Regions from separate parts of the Synechococcus sp. RSCCF101 genome, predicted to be linked through region 2. Evidence: predicted binding sites of a transcription regulator. Region 2 holds the regulator's gene; each other region holds the start of a gene.
What was found. The regulator NtcA, encoded in region 2, controls nitrogen genes in cyanobacteria. The targets are predictions, from matches to a motif close to GTANCNNNNGNTAC.
Positions count from the first base shown of each region.

Region 1: a site for NtcA is predicted at 3,032-3,045, ahead of EVJ50_RS01990 (DUF4278 domain-containing protein). Genes of this name have one in related genera too.
Region 3: a site for NtcA is predicted at 1,649-1,662, ahead of EVJ50_RS10725 (ferredoxin--nitrite reductase). Genes of this name have one in related genera too.
Region 4: a site for NtcA is predicted at 2,276-2,289, ahead of EVJ50_RS06345 (P-II family nitrogen regulator). Genes of this name have one in related genera too.

Region 1 covers NZ_CP035632.1:397,961-402,786, forward strand. The annotation lists gene EVJ50_RS01975 (proton-conducting transporter membrane subunit) at 1-1,042, opposite strand, end outside; gene EVJ50_RS01980 (cation:proton antiporter subunit C) at 1,043-1,417, opposite strand; gene EVJ50_RS01985 (glutaredoxin domain-containing protein) at 1,443-2,567, opposite strand; gene EVJ50_RS01990 (DUF4278 domain-containing protein) at 2,757-2,930, opposite strand; gene EVJ50_RS01995 (hypothetical protein) at 3,162-3,362, shown strand; gene EVJ50_RS02000 (bifunctional diguanylate cyclase/phosphodiesterase) at 3,310-4,826, opposite strand, start outside.
Region 2 covers NZ_CP035632.1:1,734,364-1,739,189, forward strand. The annotation lists gene EVJ50_RS08525 (thioredoxin domain-containing protein) at 1-423, shown strand, start outside; gene thyX (FAD-dependent thymidylate synthase) at 467-1,189, shown strand; gene dcd (dCTP deaminase) at 1,199-1,798, opposite strand; gene rph (ribonuclease PH) at 1,856-2,653, shown strand; gene ntcA (global nitrogen regulator NtcA) at 2,713-3,450, shown strand; gene EVJ50_RS08550 (DUF3084 domain-containing protein) at 3,505-4,686, shown strand; gene EVJ50_RS08555 (resolvase) at 4,734-4,826, shown strand, end outside.
Region 3 covers NZ_CP035632.1:2,196,756-2,201,581, reverse strand. The annotation lists partial or broken gene cobA (uroporphyrinogen-III C-methyltransferase) at 1-647, opposite strand, end outside; gene EVJ50_RS10735 (CbiX/SirB N-terminal domain-containing protein) at 644-1,372, opposite strand; gene EVJ50_RS10725 (ferredoxin--nitrite reductase) at 1,880-3,433, shown strand; gene EVJ50_RS10720 (formate/nitrite transporter family protein) at 3,509-4,390, shown strand; gene EVJ50_RS10715 (hypothetical protein) at 4,502-4,826, shown strand, end outside.
Region 4 covers NZ_CP035632.1:1,309,992-1,314,817, reverse strand. The annotation lists gene EVJ50_RS06355 (transglycosylase SLT domain-containing protein) at 41-1,105, shown strand; gene EVJ50_RS06350 (hypothetical protein) at 1,077-1,814, shown strand; gene EVJ50_RS06345 (P-II family nitrogen regulator) at 1,875-2,213, opposite strand; gene EVJ50_RS06340 (tellurite resistance TerB family protein) at 2,323-2,844, shown strand; gene EVJ50_RS06335 (hypothetical protein) at 2,943-3,173, shown strand; gene EVJ50_RS06330 (aromatic ring-hydroxylating dioxygenase subunit alpha) at 3,110-4,234, opposite strand; gene EVJ50_RS06325 (ABC transporter ATP-binding protein) at 4,218-4,826, opposite strand, start outside.

The DNA.
Region 1 (4,826 bases), 1.3 Mb from region 2:
GGCCGGCGATCGAGGCTGCCGCGATCAGCAGCGGCCAGGCCAGCGGTGCGGCCAGGCGCTGCACCGGCCAGCGGGAGAGCTGGCGGCTGGGGGCCTGGCCGACCACCAGAAACAGGACGGTCTTCGCCAGCCCGTGGGCCAGCGCCATGAAGCCGCCCACCGCCGGAGCCAGCACGGTGAGGCCCAGCTGGGAGACGGTGCTCCAGGCCAGCAGGCGTTTGGCATCGGCTTCCCGCAGCGCCGCCAGGATGCCGAGCAGGGCCGAGAACAGGCCCAGCCACCGCACGGGCTCCTGCAGCTGGGGTGCCACCTCGAGCAGGCGCAGCAGGGGCGCCAGGCCTCCGGCCACCACCATTCCCGAGAGCAGGGCCGACACCTCGGTCGGGGCCTCCGCATGGGTCTGGGGCAGCCAGAGACCGGCCGGGGCCAGGCCCGCCTTGGTGGCCAGACCCACCACCAGCAGGGCCAGGGTCACGGCCTGGCCTTCGCCGGTGACCACGGCGAGCAGGAAGCTGTCGTGCTGGAGCTTGGCCAGGGCGACCCCCACCAGAAACAGGGTCATGGCCACGTTGCTGACCAGCAGATAGCGGAGGGCCACCCAGAGCCGGCGCCCATCCGGCTGGATCAGCACCAGCAGAAAAGCGGCGATGCCACTGATCTCGAGGGTGACGTAGAGACTCATCAGATCCACCGCCACCGCTGCGGTGTTGAGGCTGCCCAGCAGGACCAGCAGCAGCAGGGCGAAGGGGCCGCGGCGACCGCTCTGGGGTGGCCGGTGCAGCAGCACGGTGGCGCTCACCGTGGCATTCAGCAGCAGAAAGGGAGCGGCATGGGGGTCGGCCTCGAGCTGGATGCCGCTCGTTCCCAGCAGCTGCAGGGGCATGGGGAAGGCGCCCAGCCCGCAGGCCACGCCGACTGCCGCGGTGGCGGCGGCGCCGGCCAGGCCAAGCAACCGGCCCAGGCTCGGCAGCAATCCGGCCAGGAAGGCGGCTGCGAAGGGCAGCACCAGCCAGGCCACCAGGAGAGCATCGCTCCGGTTCATCTAGGGCTCGATCCGCTCCAGGGCCTCGAGATCGAGGCTCGGATCCCGTTCCGCCAGGCGGGCGATCACCACCATCAGCAGGGCCTGGATCGAGAAGCCGATCACGATGGCGGTGAGGATCACGGCCTGGGGCAGCGGATCGGCCCAGTAGGCCGTGCCGGCCGGTCCCTCGGACAGCAGGCCCGAGGCGTTGTTCAGGATCGGGCTGCGCAGGCCGTGACGGGCTCCCACCAGCACGAACAGGGAGATCACTCCCGTGCCCATCACATCCATCGCCAGGGCCTTGAGCAGGAGATTGCGCTGTCGCATCAGCCCCAGAAATCCCGCCAGCAGGGTGAGCAGGACGGGGATGGCGAGCAGCCGGAACGCGTTCATGGCGCTCATCATGCCGGTGTCGGGCTCAAAGCAGCCAGCCCGGGCGCAGCAGCAGCACGGTTCCGAGCAGGGCCATCACGCCGCCGCTGAGCAGCTTCAGCTGCCGCCCGCCTCGTTCGCCGAGGCGGTGGCTGGAGATGGCCAGCACCGCCAGGCCCACCATCAGGGCGTCGTCGGCGATGTAGGCGGCGATGTAGAGCCCCAGATAGGCGGCGTGGCCGGCCGCCGGCAGCTGCTGCTGAGCCAGCACGGCGGTGTAGAGGGCCGGCAGGCCGGCGGTGCAGAGCAGCTCCACCGTGTTCACCACCACGGCGAGGGCGGCCACCCCCAGCAGGGCCGGCCCGAGGGAGGGGGCCTGAAGCACTCCCCGCATGCGCTGGTAAAGCCCGGGTTTGGCGGACCCGGGGATCGAGAGCGTGAAGCCCCCGCTGCGGCGCAGCCCGTCGCGCAGGTTGATCGCACCGATCCCAAGGGCAAGAGCCGCCAGCAGCAGCCGCAGCGGTGTGGACATGCCCAGCAGCCAGAACACGTTCAGCCAGGCCGCGAGGAAGAGGAAGTACACCGCGCCGCTCACCAGCACGAAGGTGCCGGCGATCAGGGCCATGCGGCGCCGGTCCCGCAGGTGCACCAGCAGGGAGAGCAGAAACAGCAGCACCCACATCGCACAGGGGTTGAAGCCATCCACCAGCCCCACCAGCAGCGTGAACAGGGGCAGCCCGAGCTGCTGGGCGCTGAGGCCGGCCAGGCCCGGCGGCGGCCGCGGCGGGGCGGGAGTGCCCGCCCGTTCCACCAGCGCCAGCAGCTGGCGGCCGCGGCCCTCGGGGTTGTCGTAGCCCACGAGCAGCTCGCCGCCGAGCACGAAGCTGGGCACGCCGGGGGCGGCAATGCCCGCTTCACGGCTGAGGGCCTCGAGCTCCTCAGCGGCGGTGGCGTCGTGGCTGAGGTCCCGCACCACAATCTGCAGCTCGGGGTGCTGCTGCTGCAGTTCCGGCAGGAAGGCCTTCGCCGCGGCGCAGTGGGGGCAGCCCTCCCGCACGAACACCTGCAGGGGCGGGGTGGCTGCAGGGGCGACCCCCGCCAGCAGCAGCAGAGCCGCGCCGAGTGCCGCCAGCCACCGGGTCAGGCTGCGTCGGAGCGAGCGGCGGGCCATGGCCGTCGAGAACCGACCCGATCATGGAACTGCCGGCTCGGTCCCGCCAGAACGCCCTTTCATCAGCGGCTGACACACCGTGGCCAAAGCGACAGTGGCCAAAAAAAGACCCGTGCCCCTGTCAGCAGGGCACGGGTTCTGAATCATTGGGGTGGGGACCGGGCCGCCAGCAGGGGCGCCTGTTTGGCTTCAGCGATCCATGTGGTAGGCCTGACCCCGGTAGGTGAGTTCGGTCGCCAGGTGCGACTCCTTGGGGGCGTCGGTGTAGGTGACGCCGCGGTAGGCCTTGAGCTGGATTTTCTGTGCTTCGCTCAGACGATGCTGACGATCCATCTGATTCTTGATGAGTGACAGGACGTTCATGGAAGGGCTCCATGCGTGCTCCGGCCCCCGTTGCCTGACCGGAATCGACCTGCGGACCGAGGAACTCCTCTGCCTCAACGTGCCCTCAATTTAAGAGTGCGGTAGCGGTTGCTACTGTTTCGCGCGCTACGGATAACCACCCGCCGGGGTCGGCATGCCACCCCATTGACAGGGCCGGGCGGGCGGACGCTCTGGTCCAGCTCGGTATCGTGATGGCGTCGAGATGGGGTCATGTTCTTCGCCAGTGCCCTGGACGTGGCGGACCACGTGATGAACAACCTGGCCCAGGCCGCTCCCCACGCCACCTTGAAGGGGTATCTCGGACCGGGCGACACCCCCCTCTATGACCTGAGCGTGGGTCAGGCCAGCGTGCAGGGGGTCAGTGAGAACGACCTGGTCGACTGGGCGAACCGCTTTCTGCGCTGGGGCTGAGCTTCCCGTCCAGGGGGCTCTCCTGCGGCTCGGCGGCCACGATCCTGTCGCGTCCCTGCCGCTTGGCCTCGTACAGCAACCGGTCGGCCCGGGCCAGCACATCGTCCGAGCTGTCGCCGGGGCTGGCCAGGGCCAGGCCGATGCTGAGGGTCACCGAGACGGAGGCCTCGGAGCCGGCGCCGGGGCAGGCGATCGGCTGCATCGCGCCGTGCCGGATCTTGCGGGCGATGGCCGTCCCATCGGCGAGATCGCGCAGGCCGTTGAGCACCACCACCAGCTCATCGCCTCCCATCCGGGCGGCCCAGTCGTTGGTGCGGATCGCCTCCCGGATCCGCTGCGCGGTGACCTGCAGCACCACATCCCCCACCGCATGGCCATGGCGGTCGTTGATGGACTTGAAGTGGTCCACATCGCAGAACAGCACAGCCACCCGGCTGCCGCGGCGCCGCTGATGCAGCTGCCGCCCCATCCGCTCCAGCATCTCGCTGCGGTTGAGCAGGCCGGTGAGGGCATCGAAGCGGGCCCGGTGCTCCAGCTCCTGCTCCGCCCGCACCTTGTCATCCACCAGGCGGAGTGAGGCGATGAGCCCCTCATCAGCCCCGCCACCGTTGCGATACGGCCGCAGCGTGCTCTCCATCCAGTGGCTGCTGCCATCGCCTCCGCGCACCCGCAGCCGTTCCAGCTGGTGGCCCTTGCCGGTGCCGTTGGACCGGAGCGACGGCACCGGCCCGCTGAGGAAGGTCTCGATCGGCTGGCCGATCCACTGGCCTGGAGCCCAGCCCAGGCAGGGCTCCAGGGAGGGCGACACCCAGCGGATCACCTGATCCTGGCCCAGATGCACCACCACATCGGAGCTGTTCTCCGCCAACAGGCGGAAGTGGGCCTCCTCGGCGGCCAGCTTCTCCTGCGCCTCGAGCGTGGCCGTGATGTCGACGATCTGGGCGATCAGGCAGCGGATCGCGCCGTTCTCCTCCCGCAGGGCCGACACCGACACATCGCCCCACACCGCCCGGCCGTCGGCGCAGCGCAGCCGCCGGCGCAGCCGGTAGTGCTCGAGATCCTCATGCCGCACCGCATCCAGCAGCAGGCGCTCCCCATCGCCGTCGTCGTCATCGCTGAGCTCCAGCCAGTGGCGGCCGCTCAGCTCCTCCTCCGTGCGGGCGAACAGCCGGCAGCAGGCCTGGTTGGCCGCCGTCACCCGGCCATCCGCGCCCAGCAGCGCCATGCCCACCGGGGCGTGCTCCATGGCCAGGCGGAACAGCTCCTCGGAGGCGATCAGCTCGTCGACGATGGCGCGCTCCCGCTGGCGGGCCTCCACCTCGGGGCCGATGTCCTGCAGGCTGCCCACCACCATGCCGTCCTCGCCGTCGGGGAGCTGCGGGCCGTCCGGAACGCGGCGCAGGCTGAGGGCCACCCAGACGGGCTCTCCCCCCGCCTGGCGCGCCAGGCGGAGCTCCAGGCTGA
Region 2 (4,826 bases):
GCCAGGCGCTCTCCCGAACTCTCCGTGGCCCTGGCGAACGGCCGGCCCACCCTGGTGGAGTTCTATGCGGACTGGTGCGAGGCCTGTCAGGCGATGGCCCCGGCGCTGCAGGCGGTGGAGGAGCAGGTCCGGGGTGGAATCGATGTGGTGCTGCTCAATGTCGACAATCCCCGCTGGCAGCCGGAGCTGGACCGCTACGAGGTCAACGGCATTCCCCAGCTGGAGCTGTTCGGCGCCGACGGCACCCCGGCGGGGCGCTCGCTCGGGGCCCGCAGCGAGCAGGAGCTGACCGCCCTGGTGTCGGCGCTGATCGAGGATCGCCCTCTGCCCCGGATGGCGGGCGTGGGGCCCTCCAGTTCCCTGGCGACGCCGGACCGGCCGGAGCCCGCAGGGGGGGCGGCCGGTCCGCGCAGTCACGGCTGAGCCCGGCCCACCAGCTCATCACATCCTTCACCGCTGCCTCCCCATGGACCGCTTCCGGGTCGACCGCATCGCCGCCACACCCCAGCCGCAGCAGTGCGTCTATGCGGCCATGCATCAGGACTACAGCGAGAGCTACGTGGTCGCGGACCGGGAGAGCTGGCCCGACGAGCGCAGTGCCGGCGAGATCTGTGTCAAGCGGCTCCTGGCCGGCGAGCGCGGTCACTACGGCCCGCTGGAGCACGCCCAGATCGTCTTCAACGTGGGCTACTTCCCCCATTCGGTCATGCAGCAGGCCCGCACCCACCGGGTGGGTGTGAGCTTCGACGTCCAGTCGATGCGGTACACCGGCGAGCGCATCTGCAGGGCGGCCCGGGGGGAGCTGGATCTCGAGGAGGTGGTCTACCTGCGGCCGGTGGGCGACTACAACGACCGGCAGGGCAAGCGCTACCGCTACAGCGAGAGCCAGCGGGAGAGCGACCTGGCCTTCTGCCGCCGGTCCGTCGAGCGCTACAGCCAGCGGTTGTCGGAGGGCTTCTCCGAGGAGCACGCCAGAGGCCTGCTGCCCTTCGACTACCGCCAGCACTTCGTGGTGAGCTTCACCCTGCGGGCTCTGCTGCACTTCATGGATCTGCGGGCCAAGCGCGATGCCCAGCTGGAGATCCGCTGCCTCTGCGACCTGCTCTGGCCCCATCTGCAGGACTGGGTGCCCGAGATCGCGGCCTGGTATGAGGAGTCGCGACTGCACAGGGCCCGGCTGGCGCCCTGATCCGGCCGTTCAGAGGCGGGCCATGGTCACCCGTTCCGGCTGGTCCTGGTACTTGCCGGCCCGGTCGCTGTAGGTGGTGTCGCAGGGATCACCCTCGAAGAAGAGCAGCTGGCAGATGCCCTCGCCGGCATAGATGCGGCAGTCCGCACCGGAGCTGTTGCTGAATTCCAGGGTGAGATGTCCCTCCCAGCTGGCCTCCGCCGGCGTCGTGTTCACGATGATGCCCAGACGGGCGTACGTGCTCTTCCCCAGGCAGATCACGGTGATCGTGGGCGGCACACGCAGCCGTTCCAGCGCCACCCCCAGGCCATAGGAGTGGGCCGGGAGGATGAAGAAGGCGCCGTCCTCATCGCGGTGCAGGGGAGCGGGCTCGAGGTTGGCCGGATTGAACCGCTTCGGGTTCATCACCGTGCCGGGCACGTGGCGGAAGATCAGGAATTCCCGGGGCGAGAGGCGCAGGTCGTATCCGTAGGAGGAGCAGCCGAAACTCAGCACGCCCAGGCCGGCATCGGGTCCGCCGGAGGGCAGCTGGCGCACCAGGTCCGGCTGAAACGGCTCGAGCATGCCCTCGGCGGCACGGGCAACGATCCAGCGATCGTTCTTCAGCATCGCCCGCACCGGCAGCCCTGGCTGGGATCGTAGGAGAGGCGCACCGCTGGACCGCCCATGCCCCCCTCCGCCGAGTCCCGTCCCGAGGCAGCAGCCGGCAGCGGGCCCCGGGCCGATGGCCGAGCGTTCGATGCCCTGCGCCCCATGCGGGTGCGATGGGATCCGATGGGCTTCGCCCTCAGCTCGCTCACGATTCACAGCGGCCGGACGGTGGTGCTCTGCAGCTGCTGCATGGAGGAGGGCGTGCCCGGCTGGCGCAAGGGCAGCGGGCTGGGCTGGCTCAGCGCTGAGTACCGGCTTCTGCCGGCCTCGACGCCCCAGCGCCAGCGTCGCGAGACCCTGAAACTCTCGGGCCGGACCCAGGAGATCCAGCGCCTGATCGGCCGCAGCCTCAGGGCGGCGATCGACCTGGCCGTGCTCGGTGAACGCACCCTGCTGATCGACTGCGATGTGATCCAGGCCGATGCCGGAACCCGCACCGCCTCCGTCACGGGAGCCTGGCTCGCCCTGGCCCGGGCGCTGCAGCGCCTGGAGGCCGACGGTCTGCTCACGGGGCCGGCCCGGCTGCGGCAGATCGCCGCGGTGTCGGTCGGACTGGTGGGGGGAGCGGCCCTGCTGGATCTCGACTACAGCGAGGACAGCCGGGCCGATGTGGACCTGAATGTGGTCATGACTCAGGACCTCGACCTGGTGGAGCTGCAGGGCACCGGGGAGGGGACCTGTTTCCCCCGCCGCGAGCTCGATGCGCTGCTCAGCCTCGCCGAGGGGGGCATCCGAACGCTGCTGCAGGGCCAAAGGGACGCCCTGGCGACGGCGGATCGGCCTGAGGGCGTTCGCAGTGAACATCGTTCGTAGCGATCACTACAGGGGTGGGCCTGTGCGATCCGTAGGGTCCCCCAACCTGTGGGGTGGGGATGCCCGGCTTACAACGCGGTTTCAGCCGTACAGCCGGTTCCTCCCTGGGAGCCCAGGGGACCCCCATGCTTCTGGACGACAGCAGCCAGCCCAGCCGGACGCTGCTGGACGTGATCCGGACCCTGAGCGGGGCCACGCCGGAGAGCATCGAACGCGGCAAGACCATCTTCTTCCCGGGTGATCCGGCGGAGCGCGTCTACCTGATCCGGCGCGGAGCGGTGCGGCTCTCCCGCGTCTATGAATCCGGCGAGGAGATCACCGTGGCCCTGCTGCGGGAGAACAGCCTCTTCGGGGTGCTGTCCCTGCTGACCGGGCAGCGATCCGATCGCTTCTATCACGCGGTGGCCTTCACACGCGTGGAGATGGTCACGGCTCCCGCGTCATCGGTGCGCCGAGCGATCGAAGCCGACGCGAGCGTGGGGCTGCTGCTGCTGCAGGGGCTCTCCTCCCGCATCCTCCAGACCGAGACGATGATCGAGACCCTCACCCACCGCGACATGTCGTCGCGGCTGGTGAGCTTCCTGCTGGTGCTCTGCCGCGACTTCGGCGTGCCGGACAAGGAGGGCATCACGATCGATCTGCGTCTCTCCCATCAGGCGATCGCCGAGGCGATCGGCTCGACGCGGGTGACCATCACCCGGCTGCTCGGTGACCTGCGCAACGCCGGTCTGCTGCAGATCGACCGCAAGAAGATCACCGTGTTTGACCCCGTGGCCCTGGCCAAGCGCTTCAGCTGAGGGCGGCCGGGCCGCCCCCCCACACGGCGATACTGAGCCCCTCCGCTGCGTGGTGTGTCCGGCTGGTTGCTGATCCTGGCGCTGCTGGTGCTCGGCGGCGTGCTGGCCACCCTCGGGGACCGGCTGGGAAGCCGCATCGGCAAGGCTCGCCTCAGCCTGTTCAACCTCCGGCCGCGGCGCACGGCGGTGGTGATCACCGTGCTCACGGGCAGCCTGATCAGCGCGGTCTCCCTGGGGCTGATGCTGCTGGTCAGCCAGCGGCTGCGGGTCGGTCTGTTCGAACTCGATCAGCTACAGGGACGCCTGGCCAGCACCCGCAGGGAGCTGACGGGTGCCCGACGTGAGCAGGCGGAGGCGGGCAAGGCGCTGGAGCTGGCGCGGCAGGAGCTCAGCCAGGAGCGCGGCGAACTGAAGCAGGCCCGCCGCGATCGGCGTGAGGCCCTCAGCCAGTCCAGGACGCTGCGGTCCGAGCTGGCCCCCCTGAAGGCGGAGCGCGCCGGTCTGGAGCGCGACATCGCCGCCAGGGATGCCGACATTCAGCGCCGGGAGAAGGAGCTCGAGCAGCTGCGTGGGCGCATCCAGCGCGGCGAGCGGGATCTCGAGGCGCTGGAGAGCAACCTGATCGCCCTGCGGCGGGGGGACGTGGTGATCAGCAGCGGTCAGCCCCTGATCACGGCAACCCTGCGGCTCGACACCCCGGATCAGAGCGGCGACACCATCACCCGCCTGCTTCAGGAAGCCAACCAGGAGGCGTTTCGCCGGGTGCGGCCGGGCGAGGACCCCAGCCGCCAGATCGTGCTCGTCCCCAGGGCCGACATCAGCAGACTCGAAAGCATCATCCGCGAGCCGGGCACGTGGGTCGTGAGCATTCTCTCGGCCGGCAATGTGCTGAGGGGGGAAACCACCGTCTATGCCTATCCGGATGTGCGCCCGAACCGCATCATCAGCGAGTCCGGTGAGGTGATGGCCAGCACGAGCGTAGGACCGGAGGAACGCTCCCTGCAGCAGGTCAGGGACCGGCTGAACCTGCTGCTGGCCTCCACCCTGGCCACCGCCCAGCGGCGCGGGTCCATCGCCAGCGGCGTGCAGTTCGACGTGGGCCAGGCCAATGCCCTGCTGGAACGCCTGCAGCAGCGGGAGGTGGGCGCACTCCGCCTCGAGGCCGTCTCCCGACGGCAGATCGGCGTGGCCGATCCGATCAGCGTGGATCTGCGCCTGACGGAGCTGCCCGGATGACGTCCACCAGGCGTTCGGGGCCATCCCCGGAGGGTGCACGGTGGCCGTTGTCCGGTCCACTGGTGGGCATGGATCCCGGCCGCAGCAAGTGCGGGCTGGCCCTGAGCAACGCTGATCGAACGGCCGTGACGGAAGCGCTT
Region 3 (4,826 bases), 460 kb from region 2:
AGCCGCGATCAGGTGACGCTGGCCCGCCACCGTGCCCTGCTGGATCACGGCGGCCGGAGTGGCAGGTGCCAGGCCACCGGCCATCAGCTCCTCGCAGATGCGGGCCAGGTTGTGGAGGCCCATGTAGATCACCAGGCCGTCGCTGGCCCGGGCCAGTCCGCGCCAGTCGACTCCGGGCCGGGCCTTGTCGACCTCCTCGTGTCCGGTCACGAAGGTGATCGATGAGCCGGCATGGCGATGGGTGACCGGGATGCCGATGTAGGCCGGAGCGGCGATGCCGGCGGTGACGCCGGGCACCACCTCCACCGCGATGCCATGGGCCTGGAGGTGGGCCGCCTCCTCCCCACCACGACCGAAGAGGAAGGGATCCCCCCCTTGAGCCGCACCACGCAGCGGTGGCGTCCGGCCAGATCCACCAGCACCGAATTGGTGGAGGGCTGGGGAACGGAATGGTGACCGCGCCGCTTGCCCACGAAATGGCGCTCGCAGTGGGCCGGCGTGAGCTGGAGCAGGGCCTCGGGCACCAGCGCGTCGTGCACCAGGGCATCGCAGCGGCTGAGCAGTTGATGGGCCCTGAGGGTGAGCAGATCCGGATCCCCTGGACCGGCGCCCACGAGATACACGGTGCCGGTGCCGCGTCCGTTCAGGGGAGGGCGCTCAGCAGACGGAGAAGCAGGGTCCGGCAACGGGGGTCGTCGAGAAGGGGCGGGAAGACGTGCTCGAAATCCGTGGTGCAGCCTGTCGGCGGATGGGGCCTGAGCCGGTGCTGCAGCGAGTCGCTCATGCGGTTGGCCGCCAGGGCCAGGGGCAGGGCTGCCGAGCGATGGGCCGGAGTGTAGTGGCGAAGCTGATCCGCCGGCAGCAGCTCCGCCCCCAGCCGGCGCTGCAGGGTGGTGAGGTGTCGCCGGGCCAGCCCGGGCCGCAGCGGATGGTGCACCAGCACCGTGCGGCGGCCGTTGGCCCGTTCCCGCTCCACCCACTCGCGCATCATCCGAAGCAGCTCCGGCCAGGCGCCGAGGAAGGGGAGCCGGCGCACGCCGTGGCCATCGCGCTGCAGGCGGCGGGCGATGGCGGGGATGTCGCTGCGCACATGGCTGCCGGGCAGCAGCAGCAGGGGAGCCAGCCAGAGGCAGGGGTGACGGGCGCCGTCCTCCACGACATCGGCCGTGAGGGCCTGCACGCGCACCGGGGCCCGGCGCCGGCCGGCCAGATCGGAGGCGAAGCGCTCGATGCCCTCCGGCACATGACCGCCTTCCCTGCCGTGCACCACCAGCAGCAGCGGATGGCCCGGCGCGAGCCGGGGACCATCCTGTAACAACAGCCACGGATGCCCGGGCGGACGGCCTGATGAACTCAGCAGCCGCTCGTCCATTCGCGGGGTCGCGTCCGCTGTCGTTCCCACCAGGTGCATGCCACGTTCTCCTCGCCAGCTTCCACGGTCCAGTCGCAGGCCCCGCTCAGAGGGAACGGGCCGGGCCGGCGTCAGGGCCGGCCAGCGGCGACCGGAGGCCGCCGAGCTCCGTCAGACCACGGATCTGCAGCGTGATTTCTCGGCCATGACGGTCGTGTGGCAGATGTTACGGACCGGCGCCGTCCGCTGGATCGGCGAGATCGGCAGAGGCCACTGAGCGATAGCCAAAGCCGCTGCGTAGCGACGGCTACTCCGGCTGATCCGGAAACAAGAGTTAATACCTCCGTCATCGACGCGCTTTCTTTGAACCGCGATGACCCCGTACGACCCATGGCGCGCTGACGGTTTCGCCGCGCTCGGGAATGGCTCCAGGGCTCTTGCCCCTCCTGCATGGCTTGCCATGCCGCTGCAGTGATCACGTCCCGGCGCCTCCAGGTGAGGCGTTTCATCCCCGCATCCAGCGCCTTCATGACCACCACCGCCGGCAATCGACCTCTGGCTCCCTACCTCGAGGGCAAGACCCTCAACAAGGTGGAGCAGAACAAGGCCGCCCGCGACGGACTCGATCTGGCCGGCGACCTCGAGCGCTTCGCCCAGGCGGGCTGGCAGGCCATCGATGAGACCGATTTGCAGCTGCGCCTCAAGTGGTTCGGCCTGTTCTGGCGACCGGTCACACCCGGCCAGTTCATGCTGCGCCTGCGGGTGCCCAACGGGATCATCAGCTCCGAGCAGCTGCGGGCCGTGGCCTCGATCGTGGCCCGCTATGGCAGCGACGGCAGCTGCGACATCACCACGCGCCAGAACCTGCAGCTGAGGGGTGTGCTTCTCGAGGACTTCCCCGAAATCCTGGAGCGCCTGAAAGAGGTGGGCCTCACCTCGATTCAGTCCGGCTTCGACAATCCCCGCAACGTCACCGGCAACCCGCTGGCCGGCATCGATCCGCACGAGATCGTCGACACCCGGCCCTACACCCAGGAGCTGCAGGACTTCCTGGTGGGCAGCGGCAAGGGCAACCGCAGCTTCTCGAATCTGCCGCGCAAGTGGAACACCGCCGTGGCCGGTTCCAAAGACAACTTCCTTCTGCACAACGACATCGTCTTCCACCCCGTGGAACGCGACGGCGTGATGGGATTCGGCGTCTGGGTGGGCGGCATCCTCTCCTCCCAGATGAACGCCTACGCCCTGCCTCTCAATGCCTGGGTGCCCCCTCACGAGATCTGCCGGCTCACCGATGCGGTGATCGGCCTCTGGCGCGACCACGGCGAGCGCAAGAACCGCCCCAAAGGTCGCTTCCGCTTCTACCTCGATGGTCTGGGGATCGAGGCCTTCCGCGCCCAGGTGGTCGAGCGATTCGGGCCGCTGGCGGAGGACCCGGGCTCGGTGTTCGATGCCACGCCCAGGCAGCATCTGGGTCTGCATCCCCAGAAGCAGGAGGGCCTGCTCTACGCCGGCCTGCACGTGCCGGTGGGTCGCCTCAAGGCCGTGGACCTGCAGGATCTCGCCGCCCTGAGCGAGTCCTTCGGCGATGGTGAGGTGCGCCTCACGGAGGATCAGAACGTGATCCTCTCCGGCATCCCGGCAAGCCGGAGCGATGCGCTGGCCGCCGAGCCGCTGCTGCAGCGCTTCCCCATGCATCCGGGCAGCGTCTCGGCCGGAACCGTGTCCTGCACCGGCAAGACCTACTGCGGCTTCGCCCTCACGAACACCAAGGACACGGCCATGGGCATCGCCCGGGAGCTGGACCGGGAGCTGGAGTTGCCCGAGGAGGTGCGCATCCACTGGACCGGCTGCCCCAACAGCTGCGGCCAGGCCTACATGGGGGCCATCGGCCTCACCGGCACCAAGGCCAAATCGGCAGACGGTGAGCTGGGCGAGGGATACGACATCACCATCGGCGGCTCCCAGGGGGCCGATCCCCAGATCGGGACGTCGTCCCGCAAGAAGGTTCCGGCCAATGAGGTCAAACAGGTGGTGCGCGACCTGCTGATCGAGCACTACGGCGCCCGGCCACGAGCCATGTGAGCCGCCGCCGCCCGAGCGGCGGGCCGCCGCCGCTCGCTCATCCCTTCACCCCCCGAGTCACCCAACCCTTCCCTGATGGATTACGTCCTTCCCAATGAGCTCGTCGACGGCATGATTGCCGCCGGCGGCAAGAAAGCCACAGTCAGCATCAAGAACCTGCTGATTCGCGGTTTCTACTCCGGATCCGCCCTGGGGCTGGCCCTCTGCCTGGCCCTGACGATCATGCATCAGACCGGGATCAACTGGATCGGGTCTCTCATCTTCCCCTTCGGCTTCGCCAGCATCGTGCTGTTCGGCATGGAGCTGGTCACCGGGAACTTCTCCCTGCTGCCGATGGCGGTGTGGGCCGGCAAGACGACCTGGAGCAAGACGATCCGCAACTGGATCTGGGTCTGGATCGGCAACTGGCTCGGCACCTTTACCGTGGGTGTGCTGTTCGCCATCAGTCTCACCAGCGGCGGCACGGCCGATCTTGCCAATGGTTCAGGCGACTGGGTGGCCGTGGCCAACAAGATCATCGCGCTGAACAAGGCCAATGTGATCACCAAGTATGAAAATCTCGGTGCCCTGGGCTTCTTCCTCGCCTTCCTGCGCGGCCTGATCGCCAACTGGCTGGTGTGTCTGGGTGTGACCCTGGCCCTGGTCAGCAAGAGCGTGCCCGGCAAGATCCTTGCCTGCTGGCTTCCGATCACCGCCTTCCAGGCGCTGGGCATGGAGCACATCGTGGTGAACATGTTCCTGCACACCACCGGCCCCATGCTGGGTTCAGGAGTGAACTACGGCAGCACGATCTTCTGGAACTTCCTGCCGGTCACCGCTGGTAACATCGTCGGAGGCATGGTGTTCATCGGCATGCTCTTCTACGGCACCCACAAGACCCCGGCCGACAACGTGCTGCCCGCCGTGCATGACGAGAAGCTCGAGCGCGAGCTGGCCGCCGAACTCGGCGCCCGCTGATCGCCTCTCCCTTCCGGGGGCAGCGGTGGCCAGCCGCCGCTGCCCGTCACTCACAGCCCCGTCCTGCCCCCGAGGCCGGTCGGGGCTGTTCTGTTGATTCATCCTCCCGCCATGCCCCTGCCCCTGTCCGACCCCATGCATGCGGAACCCTCCGAGGAGCGGGATGCGGCCCTCTGGGAGCGGCTGGGCCGGGGCAGGCGCGATCCCCTGAGCCGAAGCGAACTGACGGCGGCCTACGGCCAGACGGCCAGCCCGTCCCTGCGGCAGGTGCTGGCCGAACGTCTGGGCTGCCAGGGTCCGGACGCCTGGCCCCTGCTGCAGGAACTTGTCGAGCGCTTCGGCCCGGAGCCGGCCCTGGTTCGGGCCATGGGCATGACCCGCCACCCCGGCGCCCGGGATCAGCTGCTGCAGTGGTGGCAGGCGAACGAATCAGCAC
Region 4 (4,826 bases), 420 kb from region 2:
TGGAAGTCCGGCGAAGATAACCGCCGCGGCCCTCGATTCCGTGCCTGTCTCCCGCCGCCGTCATGCCGTGCGCCTGCTGCTGGTTCTGGCGCTGGCGCTCTCCGCCCTGGTGCTAGCCCGCGCGGGCCGCGAGCCCTCGTCCGCGCCGGCCCTGGCCGGAGACGATCCCCCGCTGCGTGAGAACTCACCCCAGGCGGACCCGCTGCTCCTCCCCACGGCCCCCGGCCTGCCCCGCACAGCCGATGGCCGCCACCATCCGCTGGTGCCGGCGGAACCCGTTGCCACCGCAGCCCTGCTGGCCTGGGTGGAGGAGGCCCTGAGGGACCCGGGCACCCCGGATCAGCAGCTTCCGCGCCTCGGCCATCAGCAGCAGGTGATCTACCGGGTGCTCTCGCGGGATGAGCCGCGCAGCCGCCGCGTGCTGGCCCTGCTGCCCGATCGCTGGCGCCCGGTCGCCGAACGGCATCTGGCCGCCCGGCGGGAGTTTCTGGCCATGCACAGGCGCAGCCGCCCGCCGGAGCGGCTGCCGGCCTGGCGCATCCGCGCCCCCGAGCCGCCGGAGCAGCTCCTGGCGCACTACCGCAAGGCGGAGGCCGCCACCGGCATCGCCTGGGAGGTGCTGGCGGCGGTGAATCTGGTGGAGACCGCCATGGGGCGGATCGATGGCGTCTCGGTGGCCAACGCGCAGGGGCCGATGCAGTTCCTGCCCACCACCTGGGCCGAAGCCGGCATCGGCCGCGGCGACATCCGCGACCCCCACGATGCGATTCAGGCCGCGGCCCGTTATCTCGTGCGTCGCGGCGGTCTGGAGGACATCCGCCGAGGGCTCTGGGGATACAACAACAGTGACCGCTACGGCCGCGCCGTCCTGCACTACGCCGCGCTGATGGAGGAGGACGAACGGGCCTTCACCGGCCTGTACCACTGGGAGGTGCACTTCGCCTCCGCCCGGGGCGATCTCTGGCTGCCGGTGGGCACCGTCCACCGCGCCCCGGTGACGGTGGAGGCCTTCCTGCAGCGCCAGCCCGCCGGGGCTCCGCCCGAGCTTTACGCTGCTTTTCCCGTTTCCGCCGCTGATGCCGAAGGATCCGATCAGTCGCGCTGACGAGCTGACCGCGCTGGGCTGGCCGTCTGAGGAGGTGGCCCGCTACGCCGAACTGTGGGAGTACCGCCGGCGCTGGGGGTCGATGAACCTGGAGCGGGAGGACCGTCTGTTTCTGCGCAAGGCCGAAGCCGCCCTGCCGCCCCTGCCCACCGGCAAGGCCGCGGCGCGCAAGAGCATCCGGGAGAAGTCGTATTACCGTTGGCTGCGCTTCAACCTTGAGGCGATGCAGGCCGCCGAAGCCTCCATGGGCCTGGCTGAGGGCGAGTGCGGAGCCTGGACCATCGTTCTGGAGGAGGAGCTGAAGGTTCTGGACAGCTGCCAGCCGGTTCTGGGCCTGCCGGACACGATCAAGGCCCGCGAGCTCACGCCGATGCGCGAGGCCTGGGCTGCCGAGGCGGCTGAGCTGGGCCGAAGCCTGAGCTTCGATTTCGCGGCACCCCTGATCGCTCTGAAGGAGCAGCAGACCACCAGCTGGAAGCCGCTGCGCGACCCCTCTCAGGCCGGGGACACGAGCTACCCCGTGCTCGACACGGATGGCGCAGCCGCGTTCCGCGCCCGCATCGGGGCGGCGATCGACCAGCAGATCCGCAGCAGCTTCCCCTCACTGGCCGACTCCAACCCGGCCCCGGAACCGGCTGCCCCCGAGAGCGGCTCCGAGACGCCATCTCCTGAGGCGACCCCTGGCGCGGTTGAGGAGGCCACGGTCTGAGGGCCATCCCCGGCGCCATGGCGACGCCGGGCTCAGCCCCGCAATCCGATGGAACTGAGCTCAGACGACGGCTGCGTCGCGCTCGCCGGTGCGGATGCGTACGACGGTGTCGAGCGGGGTGACCAGGATCTTGCCATCGCCGATGTTGCCGGTCTGGGCCAGGGCCACGATGGTCTCGATGGCGGTCTCGACCAGCTCGTCGGCCACGATCATCTCCACCTTGGCCTTCTTGACGAAGTCCACCTTGTATTCGGCACCCCGGTACACCTCGGTCTGACCGAGCTGCTTGCCGAATCCCTTCACGTCGGAGACGGTCATGCCGACGATGCCCTTCTCGACAAGTTTGTCCTTGAGTTGATCCACCGTGGTGGGCCGGATGAAAGCCGTGACCAGCTTCATGGTGAGAAGCAGAGAGTTCTCTCGGATTCAAGCGAAAGTTGCGGCAGCCTGCTGCAAAACCGGTCGCCGTTGCTACAAGAACACTGATGCGTCTCCTCGCTTCCCCGTCATGGCCGTCTCCTGTCCATCGAGAGTGCTGATCGGTAGCGTCCGCTACCCCGGCCAGGGTGCTGTTTCGGCCATGACCGCTCCAGAGGTGTTCACCGTCGGTTTGGACTCCCTGACCGCTTTCGCCGCCATCGCTCTTACCGCCGTCTCCTGGGATGGTGTGCTCTCCCAGGCGGGCTCCAGGGCGCTGCGCCATGAGCTCGACTACCGCGAACCCTTCGCCTCGATGAAGGACGGTGAGATGGTGGCTCTGATGGATGAGCTGCTCGAACGGATGCGGCGGCTCGGCGTCCACGAGCTGATGGTGGAGGCCGCCCAGGCGCTCAGCCCGGAGCAGCGGCGCACCGCGTACGCCGTGGCGGCCGAGATCATGCGCTCCGACGGTCCGCTGGTGGAGGAGGAGCGCTGCATGCTCGGAACGCTCGCCACCACCCTTTCGATGGAGCCGGGCGATGCCCAGCGGATCAGCTCGGTGATGGATGTGCTGCATGGCAGCGTCGTTGACTGCGCCATGACCGTCTAAGTCGATTCGGCGGGCAGGTCGGGAACCCGCCGACGGCCCAAGCCGGGCAAAGGTGTTAGAACCGCTACAGAATTCGCCAGTTTCAGGCGTTCCCGGCCATGGCCTTCCACGATTCCAGCTCCGCTGCGCCTGCCTCCTCCTCCGTGGGCCTTCGCGGTAATGGTGCGGCTCATTCGGCCCCCCGGCGTGACGCTCTGCTCGGTTCGCTCCGCCTGCGCTACGGCCAGGCTCTCGAGCGCGGAGACCGTGAGGCGCAGCTGGAGATCTACCGCGAGGCGGTGTACCTCGGCGTGCAGCCCGAGGAGCTCAGCCGCCCGGCCGCGGCCTGACGGTAGAGCCGGTGGTGGTGCAGGATCCGAGCCTCCAGTCTGTGGGCCGGGCCCGGCTCCACTCCGGCTTCAAAGCCCCGCTGGGCGGATTCCACCAGGGCGGTGTCCTCGTCGAGAAATCGCTCCATCTCCGCCAGCCAGGCGTCGGCTGTGTCCCTCAGTGCCTCCGGCCCAAGCAGCCGCAGCGCCATCCGGCACTGGCCAGGCCCGTCGGGCACGAAGCTGATGGCCGCCAGGCGCCCGTCCGGCCAGAAGAGCAGGTGGTGACAGGGGGGCACACCGAAGGTCAGAAACTCACCGGCGAGCGTCGCCTGGTCTGATGGTCCCGTCCAGGGTGTGGCCAGCAGGTTCGATTGCCGTCCGAAGCCGTGCCGGTAGCCGCTGACCGGTCCCTGCAGAGGATGCAGGGTGCGGGGGTGGGCAATGGCCACGTGGTAATCATCGAGCGTGTTGTCGTGCGCCAGCTTCCAGTCGCTGCGCAGCGGCCGGTTCAGGCAGCGGAAGCCGGACCGCGGAGTCTCCAGCAGCCCGCCGGCCTCCTCCAGCACCAGATCCAGCTGCGCCTCCAGATCGATGGCAGACGGGCCATCCGGTTCTTCTCCAACGGAGGAGCCACCCTCCGGTGCAGGCCGAAGCCGGATCCAGATCAGCCCGGCCAGCTCCCGGAAGGGCAGAGGGATGAGGTTCCAGCGGCTGCGCTCGAAGGGCTCATGGAACTCCCCCTCCCGAGCGGCGGCCCGCAGCCGGCCGTCGGTGGTGAAGGTCCATCCGTGATACGGACAGACCCATTTCCTGCAGGCCCGGGCCGGCCCGTCCGCCAGCAGGGCCACTCCGCGGTGCGGGCAGGCATTGGCGAAGGCCGACAGCAGCCCGTCCGGGCTGCGGCTCAGCAGGATCGGCTGATCCAGCCACTGCAGGGCCTGGCTGTGGCCCGGCGGGAGATCCCCGGCGCAGGCCACCGGGTGCCAGAAGGAGGGCAGGTAGGCAGCCCGCTCCCATTCGAGCAGGGCCGGGTCCCTGTAAAGCCGGGCCGGCAGGAAGCCCTCAGCTGAGGCGTCCATCCAGGCTGCGCAGCTGGTGCACGAGCTCCTGGCGCACGTGCAGGAAATCGGGATCCACCCGCAGCCCTTCGAGATCGCTTTTCTCCAGCGTCACGTCCACCGTGTGGATGATGCGGCCGGGATTGGGGGCGAGCACATGGACCCGCTGGGCCATGATCAGCGCCTCCTCCACGTCGTGGGTGATCAGCAGCACCGTGAGGCCGGTGCGCTGCCAGAGCTGCACCATGAAGTCCTGCATGGACTCCCGGATCTGAAGGTCCAGGGCCCCGAAGGGTTCATCCAGCAGCAGCACGCGGGGGTCGGTGGCCAGGGCCCGGGCGATCGCCACCCGCTGCTGCATGCCGCCGGAGAGTTCCTTCGGCAGCCTGCGGGCGGCGTCCTGAAGGCCCACCACCTCGAGGAAATAGGCCGTGCGCTCCCGCACCTCCCGCTCGGGCATCCGCCTCAGACGCATCCCGAAGGCCACGTTGTCCGCGGCGGTCAGCCAGGGATAGAGGCTGTACTTCTGGAACACCATGCCCCGGTCGGGGCCCGGTCCGCGCACCGGTTCGCCGTCCACGGTGATCGAGCCGCTGCTGGGGTGATCCAGCCC